3 regions of the Shewanella sp. NKUCC05_KAH genome follow, and region 2 is predicted to be linked to each of the others. Evidence: predicted binding sites of a transcription regulator. Region 2 holds the regulator's gene; each other region holds the start of a gene.
The links. Region 2 encodes LexA, which represses DNA repair genes until DNA is damaged. Its sites were predicted from a motif close to TACTGTATNNNNATACAGTA; they were not measured.

Region 1: the regulator LexA is predicted to act here: its motif matches at 2,291-2,310, upstream of KO533_RS09350 (DNA topoisomerase III).
Region 3: the regulator LexA is predicted to act here: its motif matches at 4,523-4,542, upstream of KO533_RS01360 (YebG family protein).

Annotation. Positions count from the first base shown of each region.
Region 1 covers NZ_JAHKQZ010000008.1:98,364-105,765, forward strand. The annotation lists gene KO533_RS09350 (DNA topoisomerase III) at 179-2,278, opposite strand; gene KO533_RS09355 (hypothetical protein) at 2,445-2,732, shown strand; gene KO533_RS09360 (alanine/glycine:cation symporter family protein) at 3,000-4,478, shown strand; gene purF (amidophosphoribosyltransferase) at 4,606-6,120, opposite strand; gene KO533_RS09370 (CvpA family protein) at 6,178-6,666, opposite strand; gene KO533_RS09375 (SPOR domain-containing protein) at 6,782-7,402, opposite strand, start outside.
Region 2 covers NZ_JAHKQZ010000032.1:1,770-9,171, forward strand. The annotation lists gene plsB (glycerol-3-phosphate 1-O-acyltransferase PlsB) at 1-2,052, opposite strand, end outside; gene lexA (transcriptional repressor LexA) at 2,213-2,833, shown strand; gene KO533_RS21375 (SulA-like leucine-rich domain-containing protein) at 2,830-3,342, shown strand; gene coxB (cytochrome c oxidase subunit II) at 3,745-5,280, shown strand; gene ctaD (cytochrome c oxidase subunit I) at 5,290-6,882, shown strand; gene KO533_RS21390 (cytochrome c oxidase assembly protein) at 6,884-7,402, shown strand, end outside.
Region 3 covers NZ_JAHKQZ010000001.1:321,397-328,798, reverse strand. The annotation lists gene KO533_RS01380 (spore maturation protein) at 1-327, shown strand, start outside; gene KO533_RS01375 (MlaD family protein) at 470-3,109, opposite strand; gene KO533_RS01370 (paraquat-inducible protein A) at 3,096-3,713, opposite strand; gene KO533_RS01365 (paraquat-inducible protein A) at 3,715-4,347, opposite strand; gene KO533_RS01360 (YebG family protein) at 4,554-4,853, shown strand; gene KO533_RS01355 (GAF domain-containing protein) at 4,871-5,329, shown strand; gene proQ (RNA chaperone ProQ) at 5,609-6,238, shown strand; gene prc (carboxy terminal-processing peptidase) at 6,267-7,402, shown strand, end outside.

The DNA of each region.
Region 1 (7,402 bases), on a different contig from region 2:
CTGAGATTATATGCCTGCTCCTCATCAATTGAGTGATTTTGGCAAGCTTTAACGACCTATTTCCGTATGAGTAAACCGTTTTGGTTTACTCTTTTTTTGCCCAAATTCAGTGCTATGAAAGCGTTATAGCTTAAGGTCGAATATCCCCTACAACAGAATCACAACGCACTCGTGACTATTAAACCTCTGTAGCCATTTTGCGTGTTCGACTCCTTGCGCCAGCACTAGCCACTGACTTATTCACACTGCTTTTAGCTGTACTTGCAGTGCCTGCCCGTTTTGCCGAGCTCGAGGCTTTGCGGTAAGGCAACTTACGATAACCAGATTTATTACTTGCCGTTTTACGATAACCTTGGCCTTGTAAACCATTAAGCGCGGTTGGCAGTTGGGCGCCTGCATTCTGGATAAGCGTGGATAAGGTGCCGAGCAGTGGCTGCATAAAGGCTTGATAAGAGGTTTCTTTATGGCAAATGCCATTCAGACTCGCTTCCCAAAGCGCTGTCATATCCGGCGTAGTCGCACTCGCGGGCAAGCTGTTAATCAATCCTTTCCCCACGTCTGTCGAGACAATAGATTTACCTAAGCGTTGTAAAAAACCGCGTTTGAACAGCAATTCGATAATACCTGCACGGGTGGCCTCTGTACCTAATCCGTCGGTTTCTTTAAGAATTTTACGGATCTCAGGATCGGTCACATAACGGCTAATACCCGTCATAGCACCGAGTAAAGTGGCATCGTTAAAGGCCTTTGGTGGTTGAGTATTTTTATCCAACAATTCGCCTCGAGTACAATGCAAAGCCTGTCCCAATTTCAAAGGCGGTAATTGGCCGATAAACTCGTCATTCTCCTCATCGTCCTTACCTGTGCTTTCTTCCGTCGACTTGTTGCCACTAGCCTTACTGCCATTTGGCTCTTGGCGGGCAAAGAGTTGCTTCCAGCCGAGGGATTTATCCTGACGCGCCTTGGTATTAAATAAGCCACCCTCGATTGTCACTTGCACTGTGGTTTCACTGTAACAATAAGCCGGATAAAACTGTGCTAAGTACTGGCGAGCAACATGAAGATATAACTGCCTCTCACGCTGACTCAAGCTAGATAAGTTAGCCGTCTTCTCTGTGGGGACGATTGCGTGATGGGCGTCCACTTTTTTATCATCCCATGCTTTAGATTTAAGACGGGGATCGGGTGCATCAGCACCTTGCAATAACTCAGCAGCACCAGCACTTATCGCCTTAAGTACCGAAGGCGCAAGGTTATGTTGCTCAACGGGTAAATAACGACTGTCGGAGCGTGGGTAAGTAATGAGTTTATGACGTTCATACAAACTTTGGCAGGTATCGAGCACATCCTTAGCACTCATACCAAACCGTTTGGCCGCATCAATCTGTAACGCGGATAAGCTGTAGGGCAATGGTGGATTCTGTTTCTTGTCCTCAGCCACTAATTGAGTGACTAAAGCGGGTTTATCACTGATGCGACTCACCACATTTTGCGCTAACCCTCTCACTAACACTCGTCCTTCTTCATCCATATAAGGCTGACAAGCTTCGCTAGGTTGCCACTTGGCGCTGAAGGTTTCTTGCTTCTCGGTCGCCAAATGCGCTAGTACTTCATAAAAAGGTTTAGATTGAAAGTGAGCAATCTCTTCATCACGGCGCACCACTAGCCCAAGCAATGGCGTTTGTACTCGGCCGACGGATAACACGCCTTGATAACCGACCTTTTTACCTTGGATGGTGTACGCACGCGTCATATTCATGCCATAGAGCCAATCGGCTCGACTGCGGGCTAAGGCCGATGTGGATAAAGGAATAAACTCGCGATTGCTGCGTAGCTGCGTTAGAGCCCGTTTTACAGCTTGTGGGTTTAAGTCACTGATCAGTAAACGCTGGGTTTGATGTAGCTTGTCCCCCGTCACGCCAAGATAGGCAATCACTTCATCTACGAGTAACTGCCCTTCACGGTCGGGATCGCCCGCATTAACCAAGGTGTTAGCTTGTTTGACTAATCGTTTAAGCACTGTGAGTTGGCTGCGGGTTGCGGCCTTAGGTTTTAGTTGCCACTTGTCTGGCACTATTGGCAAATGCTCGAATTTCCAAGACTTAAATTCGGGATTATAGGCATCAGGTTCTGCTTGCTCGAGCAAGTGACCAACACACCAAGACACACAATCGCCATTGGCGGCTTCGATAAATCCATCACCTTTTTTATGGGGTTTAGGCAATACATCGGCAATGGCCCGCCCTAGGCTAGGTTTCTCTGCGATATAAAGGATCATACAAACACCAAACACTGGATATAATTACAGTATAATTTAGCCCAAACGCCAGTTGAGTGCAAATTTCTGTAGTAAACCGAGCTTAAATGTAAAAGCTTAAGTGTAAATTCAATTGCGAATGATTCTCAACAAGGCGTAAAATACACTAAATTACTAAGGAGTGACTATGAGACAGTTTGCAATAAATGCGCGACAGGCTATGACAATAACTCCAGCATTAATATTAAAATTCAATCAGTTATTGATATTCCATAGCTTAATGTTACTCGCAATAAGCATGCTCACTAGTACTTGGCTGGGACAAATGAAAATCATCGATATGCCGTTAGCATGGGGATTCATTCTCGTCATTCCTATTGCTGTGAGTTTATCTCTATTACTCAGCCATCAAATCACGCGCCATAGCTTAAGCAGCTTATTCGGCGTGTGGATGCTACTTTGGGTAATGGGATAACTGACATTCATAATAAATCACTACCGTATTTCGAGTTAACTCGCCCCTCCGCTCTATTTATCCATGCTAAAACTCAATTTCAAAACACATTGGTTTCAAATATTTAACACTTTAACTATGAAGCTCCCTAAAAAATAGTTATGTTGAGTATCTTGGATATTTACAAAAAATGTCTTAATCAAAAGTGAATGTCCTAACTCAACATCTGTTGAATAACCGTAAACCTAAAAACTCTGCTAAAACAACACAATAAAGGAATCGGAGTCTATGAATGAGATTGTCAACGCGATCAATAGTGTAATTTGGAGCCCTGCACTTATTTTTCTTTGCCTAGGTGTCGGGCTCTATTTCTCCCTTCGCACTCGATTTTTACAGCTGCGCCATCTGCCAGAAATGATCCGCCTGATGTTTGATGGCAAGAGTACTGATGCGGGAGTGTCGTCTTTTCAAGCACTCGCGATGACATTAGCGGGTCGAGTCGGTACAGGTAACATTGCAGGGGTCGCCACAGCAATCACCTTTGGTGGTCCTGGCGCTTTATTTTGGATGTGGATGGTTGCCTTTCTCGGTGCCAGCTCCGCCTTCGTTGAATCTACCTTAGGTCAAGTCTATAAAGAAAAAATCAATGGTGAGTATCGCGGTGGACCTGCTTTTTATATTGAAAAAGGCTTAGGCATGAAATGGTATGCATGGGTATTTGCAATTGCGACCATATTTGCTTGCGGGATCCTGCTGCCGGGCGTACAAGCTAACTCGATTGGTTCAAGTTTAAAAACTGCTTTCAACATAGATCCTAATGTGACTGCAGCCATACTGGCTATGCTTCTTGGTTTTATTATTTTTGGCGGTGTAAAACGTATCGCTCACTTTGCCAGTGCCGTCGTCCCCTTTATGGCACTGGGTTACATCATAGTGGCTTGTGTCATCATAGCGCTAAATATTGGCCAGCTACCGGGTATTTTATGGTTAATTATCAAAAGTGCCTTTGGCTTTGATGCGGGTTTTGGTGCCATTTTAGGCTTAGCCATCATGTGGGGGGTAAAGCGGGGTATTTACTCCAACGAAGCGGGTCAAGGTACAGCGCCACATGCCTCATCTGCTGCGGCGGTAAGCCATCCAGCCAAACAAGGGTTAGTTCAAGCTTTTTCTGTGTATATCGACACCTTATTCGTTTGCTCTGCAACAGGTTTCATGCTGCTCATTACAGGACTGTATAATGTTCAGGGCCCAGACGGTGCGGCGCTCTATACCGGCATTGCCGGAGTCGCTGCAGGACCAGGCTACGTACAAACGGCAATGGAAAGTATGATGCCAGGATTTGGCAATATCTTTGTGGCTATCGCACTGTTCTTCTTCGCCTTTACGACCATAGTGGCTTATTACTACATTGCCGAGACCAACATTGCCTATATTAACCGTAAAGTAAATCATCCTTGGTTCATGGTCGTTCTCAAAGTCGTGATCATTGGCTCAACCGTATACGGCACAGTTAAAACGGCTGATATGGCTTGGGGAATGGGTGACATTGGTGTCGGACTCATGGCATGGCTCAATATTATTGCTATTATTCTATTAAGGAAAACCGCATTCACTTGCCTTAAAGATTATGAATCACAGCAAGCACTCGGCATAGAGCCACTTTTCGACCCGGTAAAACTGGGGATTAAAAATGCGGATTACTGGGTTGAACGCAAACACGCTGAAGAAAATGTAATGACTGAAACAGCGCAACGCATAAATACGTAGACGTTACCACGATGATCCGTTAAGCAAATATAAGCCATTAAAAAGCCAGTGATTTCTCACTGGCTTTTTTTGTATCGTTTAGAACAAAAAGGACACAAACTTTACGATACTGAATGACCCACAATCCTTATGGGTGACAGACGTTATGCAGCTCTAAGTTAGTGCCGATATCTTTATTTCGATCGGCTTTGGCATCGTCATTACGCAGTTGCGTCAAGTGATCTAAATACGCTTGGTCAACGTCGTTCGTGATGTAGTGACCATCAAATACGGACGTTTCGAAACGTTTAATCGCAGGATTCTCCATTCTTACCGCTTCAATTAAATCGGGCAAGTCTTGGAAAATAATGCCATCAGCACCAATTAACTTGGCGATTTCATCGGCATCACGACCGTGTGCAATAAGCTCATTCGATGTTGGCATATCAATACCGTACACGTTCGGGAAACGAATTTCCGGTGCGGCAGAGGCAAAGTACACTTTCTTAGCACCTGCTTCACGGGCCATTTCGATGATTTGCTCTGAGGTCGTACCGCGAACGATAGAGTCGTCCACCAACAGGACATTTTTGCCTTTGAACTCAGTGTTAATGGCATTCAACTTACGACGCACTGACTTCTTGCGCTCCTGTTGACCAGGCATGATGAAGGTACGGCCAATATAACGGTTTTTCACAAAACCTTGGCGGTACGGTAAGTCCATGCAACGGGCAATTTCCAGCGCGATATCGCAAGAGGTTTCAGGAATAGGAATAACCACGTCGATATCGTGATCGTACCATTCCTTCTTAATCTTCTCGCCAAGCTTAGCGCCCATGTTGACGCGACTTGCATATACAGACACTTTGTCGATCGTCGAATCTGGACGGGCAAAATAGACGAATTCGAAGATACAAGGTGCATAGCTAGGCTCGGCTGCACATTGACGGGTATACAGCTGACCGTCAATTGAAACATAAATCGCTTCACCCGGTGCTACATCACGCATCACTTCAAAGCCAACTGCATCGAGTGCCACACTTTCAGAAGCCACCATGTATTCAGTGCCAGTGGCAGTTTCGTGCTTACCTAATACCAAAGGACGAATACCAAATGGGTCACGGAACGCGACTAAGCCTTGACCAATAATCATGGCAACAACCGCGTAGGCGCCACGAGCTTGTTGGTGTACGTTAGCGACCGCATCGAACACTTCTTCCGACGTCAGAGTCAAACTCGTGGTTTTTTGCAGTTCGTCGGCCAACAGATTGAGCAACACTTCAGAATCCGAAGTGGTGTTCACATGACGACGTTTTTTGATCAGCCCTTCGGCTAATTCGACTGTGTTGGTTAAGTTACCGTTATGGGCTAATGAGATCCCAAATGGCGAGTTAACATAGAAAGGCTGCGCTTCAGATGCGCTTGAACTGCCCGCAGTTGGATAACGCACATGGCCAATACCAGCATTACCTTGTAGGCGTTGCATATGTTTGACTTCAAAAACGTCTTTAACCAAACCATTGGCTTTACGTAGTCTGAAAGCACCACGATCAATGGTCACAATACCTGCCGCATCCTGACCTCTGTGCTGCAACACTGTCAGTGCATCATAAATGGTCTGATTAACCGATGATTGGCCAACTATTCCGACGATACCACACATGGGTAAGCTTCCTCATTGTAAGATGTTCTATCACTTAGGATTATTTTATTTTCTTTCTTATAGTTTGGGTACAAAGCTGGAGGTATTTTCCAAATAGTCAAAAAACCATTGAATAACAACGCCAAATTCGGGTACTAGCACAGAATCTTTCCACCATTGGGAGTTGGGAGATCCTGTGAAAGCATCCATGAAAAACAACAAGGCGCTAACAATAAGCGCGCCTCGAATAGCACCGAAGCACAAGCCCAAAAGCCTGTCAGTGCCAGATAATCCGGTTTTGACAACAAGTTGTCCGAGAATATAGTTAACTAAGGCACCGAGTACCAAAGTGGTAATAAAGAGGATGGCAATAGAAACGCCATTACGCAGCATCTCATCGTTCATTTGTGTTAAGTGAACGGCAAGATCTTGGTAAAATTGGCTGGCAACAAAGAAAGCCGCAAACCATACCACTAAGGACATGGCTTCTTTGGCAAATCCACGGATCAGACTGATGAGAGTCGATAATCCGATGACGAATATGATAGCGTAATCAATCCAAACCATTGAGATGGCTTTCCGACATGGGCTTTAAGACGGCGCGATTCTACCAGAGACTGAAACGATTCTCACCCCTAGTGAGGTAAATAAATCATTTTCAGTCTCGTGTGTTGTATCAACATTAAGATTCTAAGGGATTAAAAGGAACAATCCAGCCCTTGAGACGTGTAAGGTTTTCCACCTCAACTTGTACTTTCTTCAGCTTTGCCTCAGACACATCGGGTCCGACAAACACTTTAGTTAATACGCCATCTTTAGGGTTTTCAGGAATAGTGTACGCTTTAAAACCACTCTTACGCAGCTGTGCAACCAAGGCTTTAACATTCGTTGCGTTGTTAAAACTGCCAAGCTGCAAGGTAAAGCCACTTTTCAAGCTGTCACGGCTGACCACTTTAACGGCATCCTCTTTGGCTGCACTGGCTTTGGGCGTTTCTGCTTTCGGCTTTTCAGCCTTAGCCACAGTAGTCGCTTTAGCGTCCGCTTTTTTAGCCGGCTCAGTTTTTACAGTGGCTTTAGGCGGCTCTTTTTTAGCTTCAGGTTTCGTTTCAGGCTTAGGCTCTGCTTTTTTAACATCAGGCTTAACGTCTTTCTTAACATCTTGCTTTGCGACTTCGATTACTGGCGCAACGGCAGACTTTTCATTGTCAGCATTAACTGGCATTTCGGCTAAGGCGACCTCAGTCCCATTCAGCGCGGCAGCATCCTCGGCTGACAAGACTTCAAACATATCATCGTCGGCTTT
Region 2 (7,402 bases):
ATCTGTCTCAACTACTAAACCTTGCCCAATCAGGAAATCCAGTACTTGCTCAACATAGGCTGGTAAGTCTTTAATTCCCATGAAGAGTTCGGCTTTCAGCAGTGGATAAAAATCGGCAACGATTGAAACCACTTGCTGGCGCAGGATCTGTTCATTGTGGGTTAAACAACTCGCAATTAATGAAGGAACAATAAATAAGTGAATGATATTGTTACGATAGTAAGTCATAGACACAGCCTGACTCGCTTCGATAGACACTATTTCCCCTAAAGGATCGGCACTAACAACAAACTTGTTCAGCTCTAAACCTTGCTGCACTAAATGCTTACCATCACCTTCGGCAACAGATGTATAAGAAGTGTAAGGCACTTTTTTGAGTAGGGTCAGATACAAATCAAGCTGACGCTCCAGCAGACTACGTTCTAAGGCGTTTTGATCTGTCGCCAGTAAAACTAAGCTGGTCAAAGTCACCGAACTCGCCGCTGCGGCATCATTGATACGCGTCATCACCCGATTAGCCAGCACGTTTACCGCTGGCGTTAACCAACTTGGTTTCTGCTCGGGATCATCGGCCAACTCAGCACGCCAGTTTGGCGCACGCTCATTTAAGAAATTTTGCAGGGTAATAGGCTCGCCAAAATTCACATAACCTTGGCCAAAATTACCTAATTTGCGAATGGCACCGAACACCTGCCACACAGATTCTTTTTTCTTTTTCTTACCGCTTAACTCTTTATGGTAAGTCGCCACTTCCATCACATGGTCATAGCCTAAATACACAGGCACAAGTGTGACAGGACGTTCAATACCGCGCAGTACGCTGTTCATCGTCATGGCGATCATGCCAGTTTTCGGCGCCAACAGACGGCCAGTACGTGAACGGCCGCCTTCGGAGAAGTATTCCACCGAATAACCTTTAGCAAACAGCTGGTCTAAATACTCACGAAATACTGCGGTGTATAGCTTGTTGCCATTAAAACTACGGCGGATAAAGAAGGCACCACCGCGACGGAACATAGGTCCCGCGGGCCAGAAATTGAGGTTAATGCCGGCAGCAATGTGCGGCGGAACCATGCCTTGATAATACAAAATATACGATAACAGCAGGTAATCCATGTGGCTGCGATGGCAAGGCACATAAACAATCTCGTGGCCATCGTGGTGTAACTGCCGAACTTGCTCGGCGCCTTTAATGTTGATCCCGCTGTAAAGCTTGTTCCACAGCCAAGTTAAAAAACGCTCGGCAATACGCACTAAACTGTCTGAGTAATCGGCAGCGATTTCATCGAGATACTCAATAGCCGTCTCGCGCGCTTGGGTCTCAGAAATCTTTTTACTAGCGGCCTCTTCTTGAATCGCTTTGCGCAGCGACTCAGATTTGAGTAACGAATGAAACAGTGCTTGGCGGTTTGGCAGCACAGGCCCTGTCATTACCTTACGTTGACGACGGAAATGCACGCGTGCAACCCGTGCTAACTTATGGGCAATCCCCATGTCGGTGCCATGTTCGTCAGCCATGTAACGCAGGGATACGGCATTCGAAAACTGCACGAAGTTATGTCGACCTAAGAACAAAATCATCAAGCACTTGCGCAGCCAAGTCGGGTTTTCCCGCTCAAATACGGCCGCCTTCATAGTGTCGTCTTCTTTCCCTGGCGTTCGACCCCAATACAAGCTCACGGGCACAAGTTGAATATCCAATTCAGGACGTTCCTTATGCACGGCTAACAAACGCATAAAGCATTCGAGGAAAGGCTCATTACCAGCACGTTCGCCAAACAGTGGCTTACGTCCTTGAAGACAGACAACCCGAGGCGCAGTCACACCATTAGCCACTAGAGGCTCATAAGGGCTTGGTAAGCCTAACTTAGCCGTTATTTCGCTCAAAGCAGCGATGTCACTGAGGGATTCTGTTTTCATCACATAAACAAGGGGTCTGGAAGCATCCAGATTCAGATCGGCAAAGGGATCCTGAGGCACCACAATAGTGTGCACTAAGTGTTTTTGGATCCAACGTAATGATTTCAACCAAAGAGAGTCGTGTTTAGGCATTATTCTTATGCAATTAAGTGCGTTTACTAGCCCGATAGAATACCAGACTATGGGTAATATTCGCTAATTCTCTCCAACATAGCTAAAAAGTGGTTAATACTTGCGCTGCAAACAATACTGTATATACTAACAGTAACTGTATAGAAAAACAGGAAACACCATGAGACCTTTGACGCCACGCCAAGCTGAAATTTTAGAGCTAATTAAACGAAATATTGCCGATACTGGCATGCCACCCACTCGGGCAGAAATCGCAACCCGTTTAGGTTTTAAGAGCGCCAATGCGGCTGAAGAACACCTTAAAGCGTTGGCGAAAAAGGGCTGCATTGAGATCATGCCTGGCACATCTCGGGGCATTCGTCTGCCTGCGGAAATCGAAGATTTGACTGAAACAGGTTTACCGCTCATCGGCCAAGTGGCCGCGGGTGAACCTATCCTCGCCCAAGAACATGTTGAACAGTACTACCAAGTCGACCCAAGCATGTTCCATCCCGCCGCCGATTTTTTACTGCGAGTAAAGGGCGACAGCATGAAAAATATCGGCATTCTCGAAGGTGATTTGCTGGCAGTTCATAAAGTAGAACAAGCTAGGAATGGTCAAGTGGTTGTCGCTAGAGTCGATGACGATGTCACTGTTAAACGTTTCGAAAAAAAAGGTAATGTAGTCTATCTACATGCCGAAAATGAAGATTACTCCCCGATTAAAGTGGATTTAGGCTTCCAAAGTTTAACAATTGAAGGACTCGCCGTCGGTGTGATCCGTAATGGAGATTGGCTATGAATAAACTACTTGGCAATGCCCCCCGCCATCCGGGCCTGTGGCTCGATGAAGTCCGTGATGCCGACTATGACTGGCACCATGCGCCCATCGCCTGCATGCCAACCAAGACTCAAGGTCGCCAAGAATTAATTCATCTGAGTGCACAACTCGCTCAGTTAAGCCAACAGGGCCGTTGGTTAGTGCTCATCAACCCTCCAAGTATTGGCTACAAGCAAATGCTCGCCAGCGCAGGTGTGCGTATGGATAGAGTTTTGCTGGTACATGCTAAAGATGAAGTTGAAACCCTGTGGGCGATGGAAAAAGCCCTGACAAGTGGTACGTCCAGTGCAGTCATTACTTGGACTCAATCATTGGATGCACGGGATAATCGACGCCTACAAATCGTGGCTAAAAGTGCCCGAGCTATGGGCATAGTGCTTGAAGACGTAAACAGTCACTTACATGCAGACGTACGTATTGAGCAAGGCAATCTCTTCGGTCAGCAATCTTTTTTTAGCGCTGTACACTAAATATTCATTTAATTTTTTACCTTGAAAGCCGCCTCACCTATGAATGTGAGGCTTTTTTTGGCAATTTTTCAGATAATTAGATAAATAAGTGATCTTGATCAATATTTAAACAGCAAGTATGGTTGGTTAAGCTGGTGATGATATATCACCTTCCGTGGTCAATGAATCGAGTATTTATCGAACTCGAAGCGCCACTAAAAATAGAGAACAGATTTATTTCAGCAGTATGTGCCAGCGTGGCTAATTACCAGCAGTAACAATACTTGATTAAAAGTAACAGCCGCCAACGCACGTTGAAGTCAAAAAAGCTTTTTTGGGAACTGAAGAGTTTGCATAGAGTTGAGACTTACTGTGTTGCTCTTCTTTGTAGTTGCTATTCGCAATTGGCAGAGGAGAAGTCTTGTGAAGCAATTGTTGTATTGTTTACTCGTGGTGCTTTTCGCACCACCGTTGACCGCCGCGGACATGCGGTTCAACATGACCCCTGGCGTGACCGAGATCAGTGGCAAGGTTTATCACTTGCACATGACCATCTTGTATATCTGCTGCGCAATAGGCCTAGTGGTCTTTGGCGTCATGATTTACGCCATGATCAACCACAGAAAATCCAAAGGCGCTGTCGCGTCCCACTTTCACGAAAGCACTAAAGTTGAAATCGCTTGGACGATTCTGCCATTTATCATTTTGATCTTAATGGCGATTCCAGCGACAAAAACTTTAATCGCAATGGAAGATCCCAGCAACGCCGATCTCACCGTAAAAGTCACGGGTTCCCAATGGAAATGGCATTACAGCTATTTCGATCAAGATATTGATTTTTATAGCATACTGACAACACCCAGAGCACAAATCGAAGGCACCGAAACCAAGGGTGAAAACTATCTATTGGAAGTCGATAAACCGCTCGTTCTACCAATAAACCGCAAAATCCGCTTTCTGATGACTTCAGAGGATGTCATCCATTCTTGGTGGGTACCCGCCTTTGCCATTAAGAAAGATGCCAACCCTGGATTTATCAATGAGGCTTGGACTCGCATCGACAAACCCGGCATTTACCGCGGTCAATGCGCCGAACTCTGCGGAAAAGACCATGGTTTTATGCCTATCGTAGTACAAGCGTTGCCCGAAGCCGAGTTTGAGGCTTGGGTCACAGAGCAAAAACAAGCCGCAGGTGCTGCGGCTGAAGCCGCTCAAGCCGCTTTATCACAAACCCTAAGTAAAGAAGAGTTGATGACTCTAGGCGAACAAGTTTACCTCGGGCACTGCGCAGCCTGCCACCAGCCCAATGGCGAAGGGTTGCAAGGCGTATTTCCGCACCTTAAAGGTAGCCCGATTGCAACGGGATCACTCAGCGGCCACCTTGAAATCGTGCTCAATGGTAAAACGGGTACTGCCATGCAAGCGTTTAGTAAGCAATTGACCGCACAAGAAATCGCGGCAGTGACTACCTACGAGCGGAATGCTTGGGGCAATAATACTGGCGATGCAGTGCAAGCCAAAGACGTCAACGAGTACATGAACGGCAATTCTGCACAAACATCCGCCACGGTACCAAGCAGTACAACCCCGACACCCGCGCCTGCAACAGACGTCTCAGCTGCAGTCGATCCCGCAAGCCTCCCCACACTCAGCCATGACGCCCTCATGGCCGAAGGTGAAACTGTCTACGCGACCTTCTGTGCTGCCTGCCATCAAGTGACAGGTGCAGGAGTACCACCCGCCTTCCCCGCGCTAGTGGGTAGTGCTATCGCCATTGGACCAGTCGCCAATCACATTGATATTGTGATGCACGGTAAAACAGGCACGGCTATGCAGGCATTTGGCAAACAGCTTAGCCCACAGCAACTTGCAGCAGTCATTACCTATGAACGCAATGCTTGGGGCAACAATACCGGCGATACAGTGCAACCTGCTGATATCGCAAGTCATGGACAGTAGGGGATAATGATGAGCACTACGACTCAAGATCAAACCGCAGCCCATGATGACCATCATCATGGTGCGCCAAAGGGCATCATGCGCTGGCTGCTAACCACCAACCATAAAGACATAGGTACTTTGTATTTATGGTTCAGCTTCATTATGTTCTTAACCGGTGGCGCTATGGCCATGGTGATCCGCGCTGAACTCTTTCAACCTGGATTACAATTGGTCGAGCCCAACTTTTTCAACCAAATGACAACTGTTCATGGGCTGATCATGGTATTCGGTGCGGTAATGCCAGCCTTTACAGGGCTAGCTAACTGGCTGATCCCTATGATGATAGGGGCGCCCGATATGGCGCTGCCACGGATGAATAACTGGAGTTTTTGGATACTCCCCTTCGCCTTCACTATCCTTCTCAGTTCGCTATTTATGGAAGGTGGCGGACCTAACTTTGGTTGGACCTTCTACGCACCACTATCAACAACTTATAGTCCAGATAGCACGGCGCTCTTTGTATTTTCTATTCACATCATGGGGATAAGTTCGATCATGGGCGCAATCAACGTGATTGTGACCATAGTGAATTTACGCGCGCCAGGCATGACATGGATGAAGTTACCATTGTTTGTCTGGACTTGGCTTATCACGGCATTCCTACTGATCGCGGTTATGCCCGTACTCGCGGGCGCAGTGACTATGGTGCTGACAGATAAGTTTTTCGGCACGAGTTTCTTCGATGCGGCTGGCGGCGGCGATCCTGTGATGTTCCAGCATATTTTCTGGTTCTTCGGCCACCCTGAAGTCTACATCATGATCTTGCCGTCCTTTGGCATCATCTCTGCCATAGTCCCAGCCTTCAGTCGTAAACCCTTATTTGGCTATGCATCCATGGTTTATGCTACGGCTAGTATTGCAATTCTGTCGTTCCTCGTGTGGGCGCACCATATGTTCACCACAGGTATGCCTGTGTTTGCCGAGCTGTTCTTCATGTATTGCACTATGTTGATTGCAGTGCCAACTGGGGTGAAAGTGTTTAACTGGGTTGCCACTATGTGGCGCGGCTCACTCAGTTTCGAAACGCCCATGCTGTTTGCTGTAGCCTTTATCATACTCTTCACTATTGGCGGTTTTTCGGGATTAATGCTCGCCATTACGCCCGCCGACTTCCAGTACCACGATACTTATTTTGTTGTGGCACATTTCCATTATGTACTCGTAACTGGTGCGATTTTCTCCATCATGGCAGCGGCCTATTATTGGCTACCTAAGTGGACGGGGCACATGTACAACGAACGACTGGGACAATGGCATTTCTGGTGTTCGGTGATTTCAGTCAATGTGCTATTTTTCCCGATGCATTTCCTTGGGCTCGCAGGTATGCCAAGGCGTATCCCTGACTACTCGATTCAATTTGCCGATGTTAATCAAATCGTCTCGATTGGTGGGTTCGCCTTCGGCTTATCGCAATTGATTTTCTTAGTTTTAGTAATTAAGTGCATCCGTGGCGGCGAAAAAGCCCCCGCTAAACCTTGGGAAGGTTCCGAGGGTTTAGAGTGGACATTGCCAAGCCCTGCGCCTTACCACTCCTTCACGACACCACCTGAGGTGAAATGAAATGGCAACCCAACACCAGCAAGATAAACCTAAGTCAAATCGTAAACTTATCAGCATGTTAGTTATCGGCTGTATTGGCATGTTTGGCTTTGGATTCGCGCTGGTGCCGCTCTACGATGTGTTGTGCGAGCAACTCGGTATCAATGGAAAACCCTCCAATACCGCGAGTAATTATCAAGCAATCACAGTAGATACAAGCCGAATAGTGACTGTGGAATTTATTTCTCAGGTACAAACAGGCATGCCATGGACATTTGCGCCACAAACCAAACGGCTCGAAGTTCACCCTGGCGAGCTAATCCATACGGCATTTCTGGCGCGCAATATGTCCGATAAAGCAACGATTGGCCAAGCGATACCTTCAGTTTCGCCCGGCCAAGGTGCCGCTTATTTCAATAAAACAGAATGCTTTTGCTTTAATCAACAACCCTTAGCGGCGGACACTAGCGCTGAGCTGCCGCTCATTTTCTATGTGGATCCTCAGTTACCTGAGTCTATCCACACTCTGACCCTCTCTTAC
Region 3 (7,402 bases), on a different contig from region 2:
TTGCACTTGATTGCCACTGGTGTGCGGATATTAGGTTTTGATACGCGTTTTGTCGATGCTATGCCGACCGCGCTGATGAAACCTTTTAGTGGCTCAGGCGCCAGAGCCATGATGCTTGAGACAATGGATCACCACGGAGTAGATTCCTTTGCGGGTCGATTAGCGGCGATTTTTCAGGGTAGCACTGAAACCACTTTCTATGTTCTCGCTGTGTATTTTGGTTCTGTGGGTATTCGCCATGGACGCCACGCCTTGGCTTGCGGTTTAACTGCGGACTTTGCTGGGATCAGCGCCGCGATTGCTGTTTGTTATTGGTTTTATGGATAAGGGGGCTAGAGTATTGAGCGATCTAGAATGTCTCAATAACATTGCGAGAGAAGCTAAAAATAAATCAGGCGCATTATGCGCCTGATTTATTTATAAGAGCTTTAACATTAGTGCGTTGGTGTAAGCATTTTGATGAAAAAAATTACTGGGCTGGTGCCCATTGCTGCCATTCGTTTTCGGCTTTGTGTTGTAATCTTAATACTGTGCCAGTCGCTAAATGATTACCCTCTTGAGTCGTGTCCTTAGTCGCCACATTGATGCCGCCAGCGAGTAAGGTTTCCAGCGAGCCCGCTTCGATTTGGGCACCAGAGAAGAGGCCTACATCGACTTTAATCCCTGAGGCATCCCAGAACTGACTGCTTTGATTCACTAAGTGACTGTACTGTGCCTCGATATGGGCCTGCATCAATACACTATTCCCCTGTGTCGATAGGCTATAACCGTCGATTTGACCGACTTTAATCCCTCGGAAGAAGATAGGTGTGCCGACTTTCATTGAGCCTAGGCTAGTATCTTCTAGAATGAATTTCAGCGCATCTTCGGCAACATTGGCATAGCTGCTGGCAGCGAGGTTGGCAACAAACTGGGTCGTTTTTTGACTACTCTTACCCGGTAAGACTCCTATGTAAGGACCTGTGATCAGCGTTTCTGGCGCTTTGATCCCCGCCAGAGAAATTTGTGCATCCACTAAATGATATTCACAGTCACTGCGGCTGAAATGTTCGGCATATTCCCCGTAGAGATATGCGCTAGCTGTGAGTGTATTAAGATCCGCATTGAGCTTTACCTGCGACACTTCACCCACTTGATGACCTTGATAACGAATCGCTGCCTTGGCCGTAAGCTTGCTGGAGGCGGGTAATGTGAGGCGAATTGCCTGCGCCTGAGTTAATGCCAACTGCTTGCTTTCATAGAGTTTTAAGTTAGCTGCATTGCTGGCTTTGTCATTGCTATCAAGCAGTCCCAGACTAATGCTGCCCTTTAATGCCCCTTGTAGCGGGGCAACGGCGACATCAATACCGGCAAGACTGGCACTGATATCCACGGCGCTGTTACGCCAGAATACTTTTGGCTTTTTCAGCAAGGGTTGAAACTGTTTGTCGATAGCGAGCTTGATAGCGAAGTCTTCGGTTTTGCTTTGCCAGTTCACTGAGTCAACTGTGCCAATTTGCATTTTTTTATAATAAATCGGTGAGCCTTGGCTGACATCGGCGCCATCTTGACTGATTAATGTTAAATGCATTTGCTGCTGACGATCATAAAAAGCTGTCGCGGCATCCACAGAGCTAAAGAGGGTCAGAGCGCTGTTAGCAGCTAAAGGTGTGTCGCTGTGACCTTGGATCAAGCTAACTGCACCTTGAGTGAGCGTTGTAAAATCCCTTGCTTTGACTGAGACCCCGTCTAACGATGCGTTTACCGTTAATGCCGACTCAGGCACAAAATAGCTGTCGCTGCGTATTAGACTGGCAAACTCAGGTTGTAGCTCGAGTTGGTATTCCACCGCCGATAAATCTTTGGTTAACTTAACTGCAAGCACGGAACCAATGGGGATTTGCTTGAAGCGAACTTGAGCGCCCGCTGAAATGCCCATGTTTTCGGCTGAGGTTAAGGTCAAGAAACGCTTCTTCGATTGCAGTAAATCAGGCGCTTTGGCTTGTAAGGCAAAGCTGCTTGGTACCGCGCTTTTGGTGTTGATGCCTGGCAGGAAGTTGATCACGCTACCTGTCAGTAAGCGTTCTGGATTCTTAATGCCTGAGAGGGAAATATCAGCACCTTCAAGCCAAAACACGCCGTCGTTAGTTAACAGTGAACCGTATCGAGGTTCAAACTTAGCCACGGCTGTAACACCATTGGACGTGAGTTGTTTACTTAAAATACTGCCAATATTGATGCCGCGATAAACGATACGAGTGCCTTTGTCGACACCGTTAGCGTCAGCCATGGTCAAGCTTATTTCTATGCCGCCAAGGGCGGTGGTTTCTGAATCATAAAGCGAAAAAACGTCACCGTTTTTAGCTATGTCTGCTTTATCGTCAGAGCTGAAACTCACGCCGCCAGCCAGAATGGACGCCAAACTCTCTGAACTGACTTTAACCCCAGTTAGTGAAGCATCAATTTTGACGCCAGAAACATTCCAAAAGTGAGAATTTTTCTTCACTAACCGCGCGTATTGCTCTTGAATGAAAGCGCTGATAATGACTCTTTGATTGCCATCTAAACGATAGCTGACCACGCTACCCACGGGGATTTGGCGAAAAAATATTGGCGAGCCAACATCGAGCGAACCCAGTTTATCGGAGGTCAATTCGACCATCACACCTTCTGAGCCGATTTGCATCGGCGGCGGTTGGCGTTCTGCTTCAAAAAAGGTCGAGGCATTACCTTTCCCTGGTTGGATAGCAATATAGTTACCGGAAAACAGCGCATCTAAGCCTTCAACACCTGTAATACTTGCTTTAGGTGTGACAAGCCAGAAGAGGGTTTCTTTATTCAAGAAAGGCTTAGCGCGGTAGTCCATCATGACCTTGACGTTCACGCCTTTGAGATCTTCATCTATGCCAATGTCTTTCACTTTACCGACAGTCAAACCTTGGTATTTGACTAAGGTTTTACCTACATCAATCCCAGTGGCGCTCGGAAAGTGAATTTGAATTTCAACTCCCGATTCTTTAATGCTCTTAATGCCCAGCCAAGCACCTAATGCCAACGCGACAATAGGAAGCAGCCAAATGGGCGAAAAGAGTTTTTTCTTTACAACTTTCGGCGATTCAATTTGTGTCATCTTGAGGTTCCAATCGATCCCAGAGTAAACGAGTGTCTAAAACTTTTGCGGCTAACTGAGTTAACAGAATCACCAAGGCAAATGCGGTAGCCGCAGGCGCTGGTTTCGCGTCGAGTAATTGTCCCATGTTCACTAATGCCACTGTGATTGAGATGACAAATAAATCGAGCATTGACCAGCGGCCAATCCATTCGATGATGTGAAAACCCACCATCAATTTCTTTTTTGAAATCGGGATATCAAAGCTGATCGCACACAGATAAATGGATAAGCCGATGATTTTAATCCATGGTACTAAAATACTGGCGGTAAACACTATGATGGCAATAGGCAGCATATCTGAATGCACTAAATGTAAAATGCCCGAAAAAATGGTGTCGTGCCGCACTTGCCCTTGATTGGTCAGCATAGTGATAGGGTAAATGTTGGCTGGCACCAGTAAGATGGCAGCGGTAATCAACAAAGCCCAACTTTTTTGCAGGCTGGAATAGTCTCTGACGTGCAACTCAGTTTCACAGCGCTGACAGTGCGTGAGTTCACTGCTGTTGAGTTGGCGACACACTTTACAGAGACATAGGCCGATATCTTTACCTTGTTGTTTCATATCAGCTATGACCTTCCAATAACGTCCACATATGTTCTAAGTCGTATTCTCTTTGTAGAAACAAGGTCACGAGAAACAGCATAGTGAAGCAAAATGTGCCCATACCAAAATAAATGTCCGAAAAATCAGATAGCTGAAATGATGAAACTAAGAAGCTGATCACATAAATTTCCAGCATAGTGAGCTGCGATAAGATACCATGAAATTTTAATAACTGCTTCAATGAGTTACGCCAAAAAAGGCTACTCAATCCCCATTTCACAATTAAAATCTGTGTCAATATCGATAACAGTAATAAGCCTGGACCTATCACAGCTGCGGCAAGTACGGCGACACCTACAACCCAATAGCCTTGGTCAAATACTGCAAATGCCCCTTGGAAAACCGTGGTAGTACGAATACTGCCGAAAAAGTGGATCTCGAGTACGGGTAAAAAATTAGCAGGGAAATAAAACACTAATGCCGAAATACATAGGGCTAACATACCATTCACGGAGCAGTATGGCGTGTCATAAAGTGCAGTGCTGCAACGAGGACAGATTGCTCTAACGCCGCTAGGCAAGGCACGTTTGCGGACTGCTAAATCGCAGGAGCGGCATAGGGTTACTGAATTTTCTGCTGCGTTTTCATGCATATAAAAATATATATTAGCCTAATAGGAGTAATAACAGCGAGATCGGTGCAAAGTGTCGTGCTAGTTAGCTGTTCAGCCACGTCTAGCGCTTTATAATCTTGGCAACGAAAGTACGCTAATAATATCAGATTAATCAGAACACTTGCATCACAAGTTCAATCTATGTCACTCTAGTTACTGTATATAAAAACAGTGCGAGGGCAGTCATGGCAGTAATAACACAGTTTGTCGTGGTCAGAGAAGGGGTTGAAAAGATGACATTCACATCTAAGAAGGAGGCTGATGCCTACGATAAGATGCTCGATATCGCCGATAACCTTATCCCCTTCATTCAAAAAGCTGATGTGGGTATAGATGAAAGTGTGGGTGAAAAGCTCGCATTCTATTTTGCTAACAATAAAGATGAGCTGACGAACTTGCTTAAAGGCGCCGTTCAGGTTAATAGTACGCCAACGAATCCGCCTGCAGCGAAAAAAGCGGCTAAAAAGACCGAAGCAGCAGAATAAAATTGTTAGGAAATGTAATGAAATCGAAATTTTATGAGTCACTTAACCGTCAAGCCTTGGCCTTGTTGGAAGGGGAAGACGACCTTGTTGCGGCGATGGCGAATTTTTCAGCTTTGCTCAATGATAATTTAACTGAGCTGAACTGGGTGGGATTCTACGTTATGCGTGGCGAACAACTAGTATTAGGCCCGTTTCAAGGTAAAGTGGCTTGTACACGCATTCCGTTAGGAAAAGGTGTGTGTGGTACTGCAGCATTCACTAATCAAACTCAGCGAGTGGCTGATGTCCATCAATTTGATGGTCATATTGCCTGTGATTCTGCCAGTAATTCTGAAATCGTTGTGCCAGTTCGTGCGCAAAGTAACGTGGTTGCCGTGCTCGATATTGACAGTCCTATCTTCGATCGTTTCGATCAAGAAGACCAAAAGGGGCTGGAATTACTGGTTAAAAGTTTTGAAAACTGCCTATTTGATTAATTTGCGTACAATAACGCATAATTCATAGTCGCAATCGGTGGCGTGCGCCTTATAATATGGCCTGCACGCATTAAGCTGGTTTGATTGGCATGCAATGAATAAGCTTAGTGTTTTGAGCTGTCAAAATTTGTTAAGGTATATTTTTTAACTTTAGTAAACGCGGCTAGGATGCTAATTTGTACGTTGACTCAATATTGAGTTTAACGAAGATAAACGACATGTAAGAAGCTGATATATATCACCTCGAATCGATGTCCCTTTTTGACTGTGGAAGTAATGATGGAATCAACAGAAAAGTTGACCGACACCAATGCAATTTTGGCGTATTTGTATGAAACATTTCCTTTGTGCTTTATTGCTGAAGGTGAAACTAAGCCATTAAAAATCGGATTGTTTCAAGATTTGGCTGAAAGGTTGGCTGATGATTCTAAAGTCAGTAAAACTCAGCTCAGAGTTGCCTTGAGACGTTACACCAGCAGCTGGCGCTATTTAAAGTGCGTTAAAGCGGGCGCACAACGCGTAAACCTGGATGGCGAACCTTGCGGCGAGTTAGAGCAAGAGCACATTGATCATGCTCAAGCCATGTTGAAAGAGAGTCAGGATAAGGCCAAAGCGAAACGTGCAGCACTTGCACCTAAGCCCGCGGCGAAGAAAGCACCTAAAAAGGTGGCTGTTCCTCAGCGTCCTAAAACTGAGCGTCCTGCTAAGCCTGCGCCAAAAGCTGCAGCGCCAGTCGTCAATTATGTTCAAGCACAATTGACTGATTTAACGAAAAAACAACGCGTCAATGTTAAATTAGGTATGACACCCGTAGCCGGTGTGATTACTGACATTAACAAGGAAGATATTCATGTTCAGCTTGATAGTGGCCTAACGATTAAAGTTAGAGCAGAACATATCCTGCTGTAATCATTTATTAAAACGGAGTAACTTGTTGATGCGAAAACTCACTTTGGCTACCTCGATCGCCACTGTTTTTGTCGGATTCTCGGCTTGGGCCGTACCACCCACGATTCAAATCAGCGAGTTACCCACTCTCAAGCAGGAAGCGCAACATAAGGTTGCGAGCAAAAGGGTAACGGACTTATACACTCGTTCGCACTATCATAGATTCAATCTTGATGACGCCTTTTCTGCGCAAATTTTTGATCGTTATCTACAGCAGTTAGACTATCGCCGTAATGTGTTAACCCAAGCGGATGTCGATAGTTTTAAACCTTATGCAACCCAATTCGATGACATGCTCAGTTCTGGTGAACTTGAGCCTGCCTATAAAATGTTTGATATCGTCCAAAAGCGCCGCTATGAAGGCTTTGTCTATGCTTTATCTCTATTAGATAAAGAGATGGATTTTTCTGCGCCCGGTGATGCCTATGAGTACGATCGCGATGAGGCCGCATGGCCAAAAGACCAGACAGAAATTAATGAGTTATGGCGTCAACGTGTTAAATACGATGCACTAAATCTTAAACTCACAGGTAAGCAATGGCCTGAGATTGTTGATATCCTCCAAAAGCGTTACAACAATGCAATTAAACGGTTGATTCAAACTAACAGTGAAGACGTGTTCCAAGGCGTGATGAATGCCTTCTCGCGTAGCATTGAGCCACATACAAGTTACCTTTCACCACGCAATGCTGAACGTTTCCAAATGGAAATGAACTTGAGCCTTGAAGGCATTGGTGCTCAACTGCAACTTGAAGACGATTACACTGTCATTAAAAGTTTAATTACTGGCGGCCCTGCTGCGGGCAGTGAAAAACTGTCGCCGGAAGACAAGATTGTCGGCGTCGGTCAAGAAGGCGGTGAAATTGTTGATGTGATTGGCTGGCGTTTAGACGACGTAGTTGATCTGATCAAAGGGCCTAAGGGCAGTAAAGTTGTACTGCAAATTTTACCGAAGAAAGGCGGTTCGAATGCGAAGCCATTCGATGTTACCTTAGTTCGCGATAAAATTCGCCTTGAAGACAGAGCGGCAACCTCTAAGGTGATTGAACCTAAAGACGGCGAGTATGCTAGTCGCAAAGTCGGTGTGATCCAAATTCCTGGTTTCTATATGAATTTGTCGCAGGA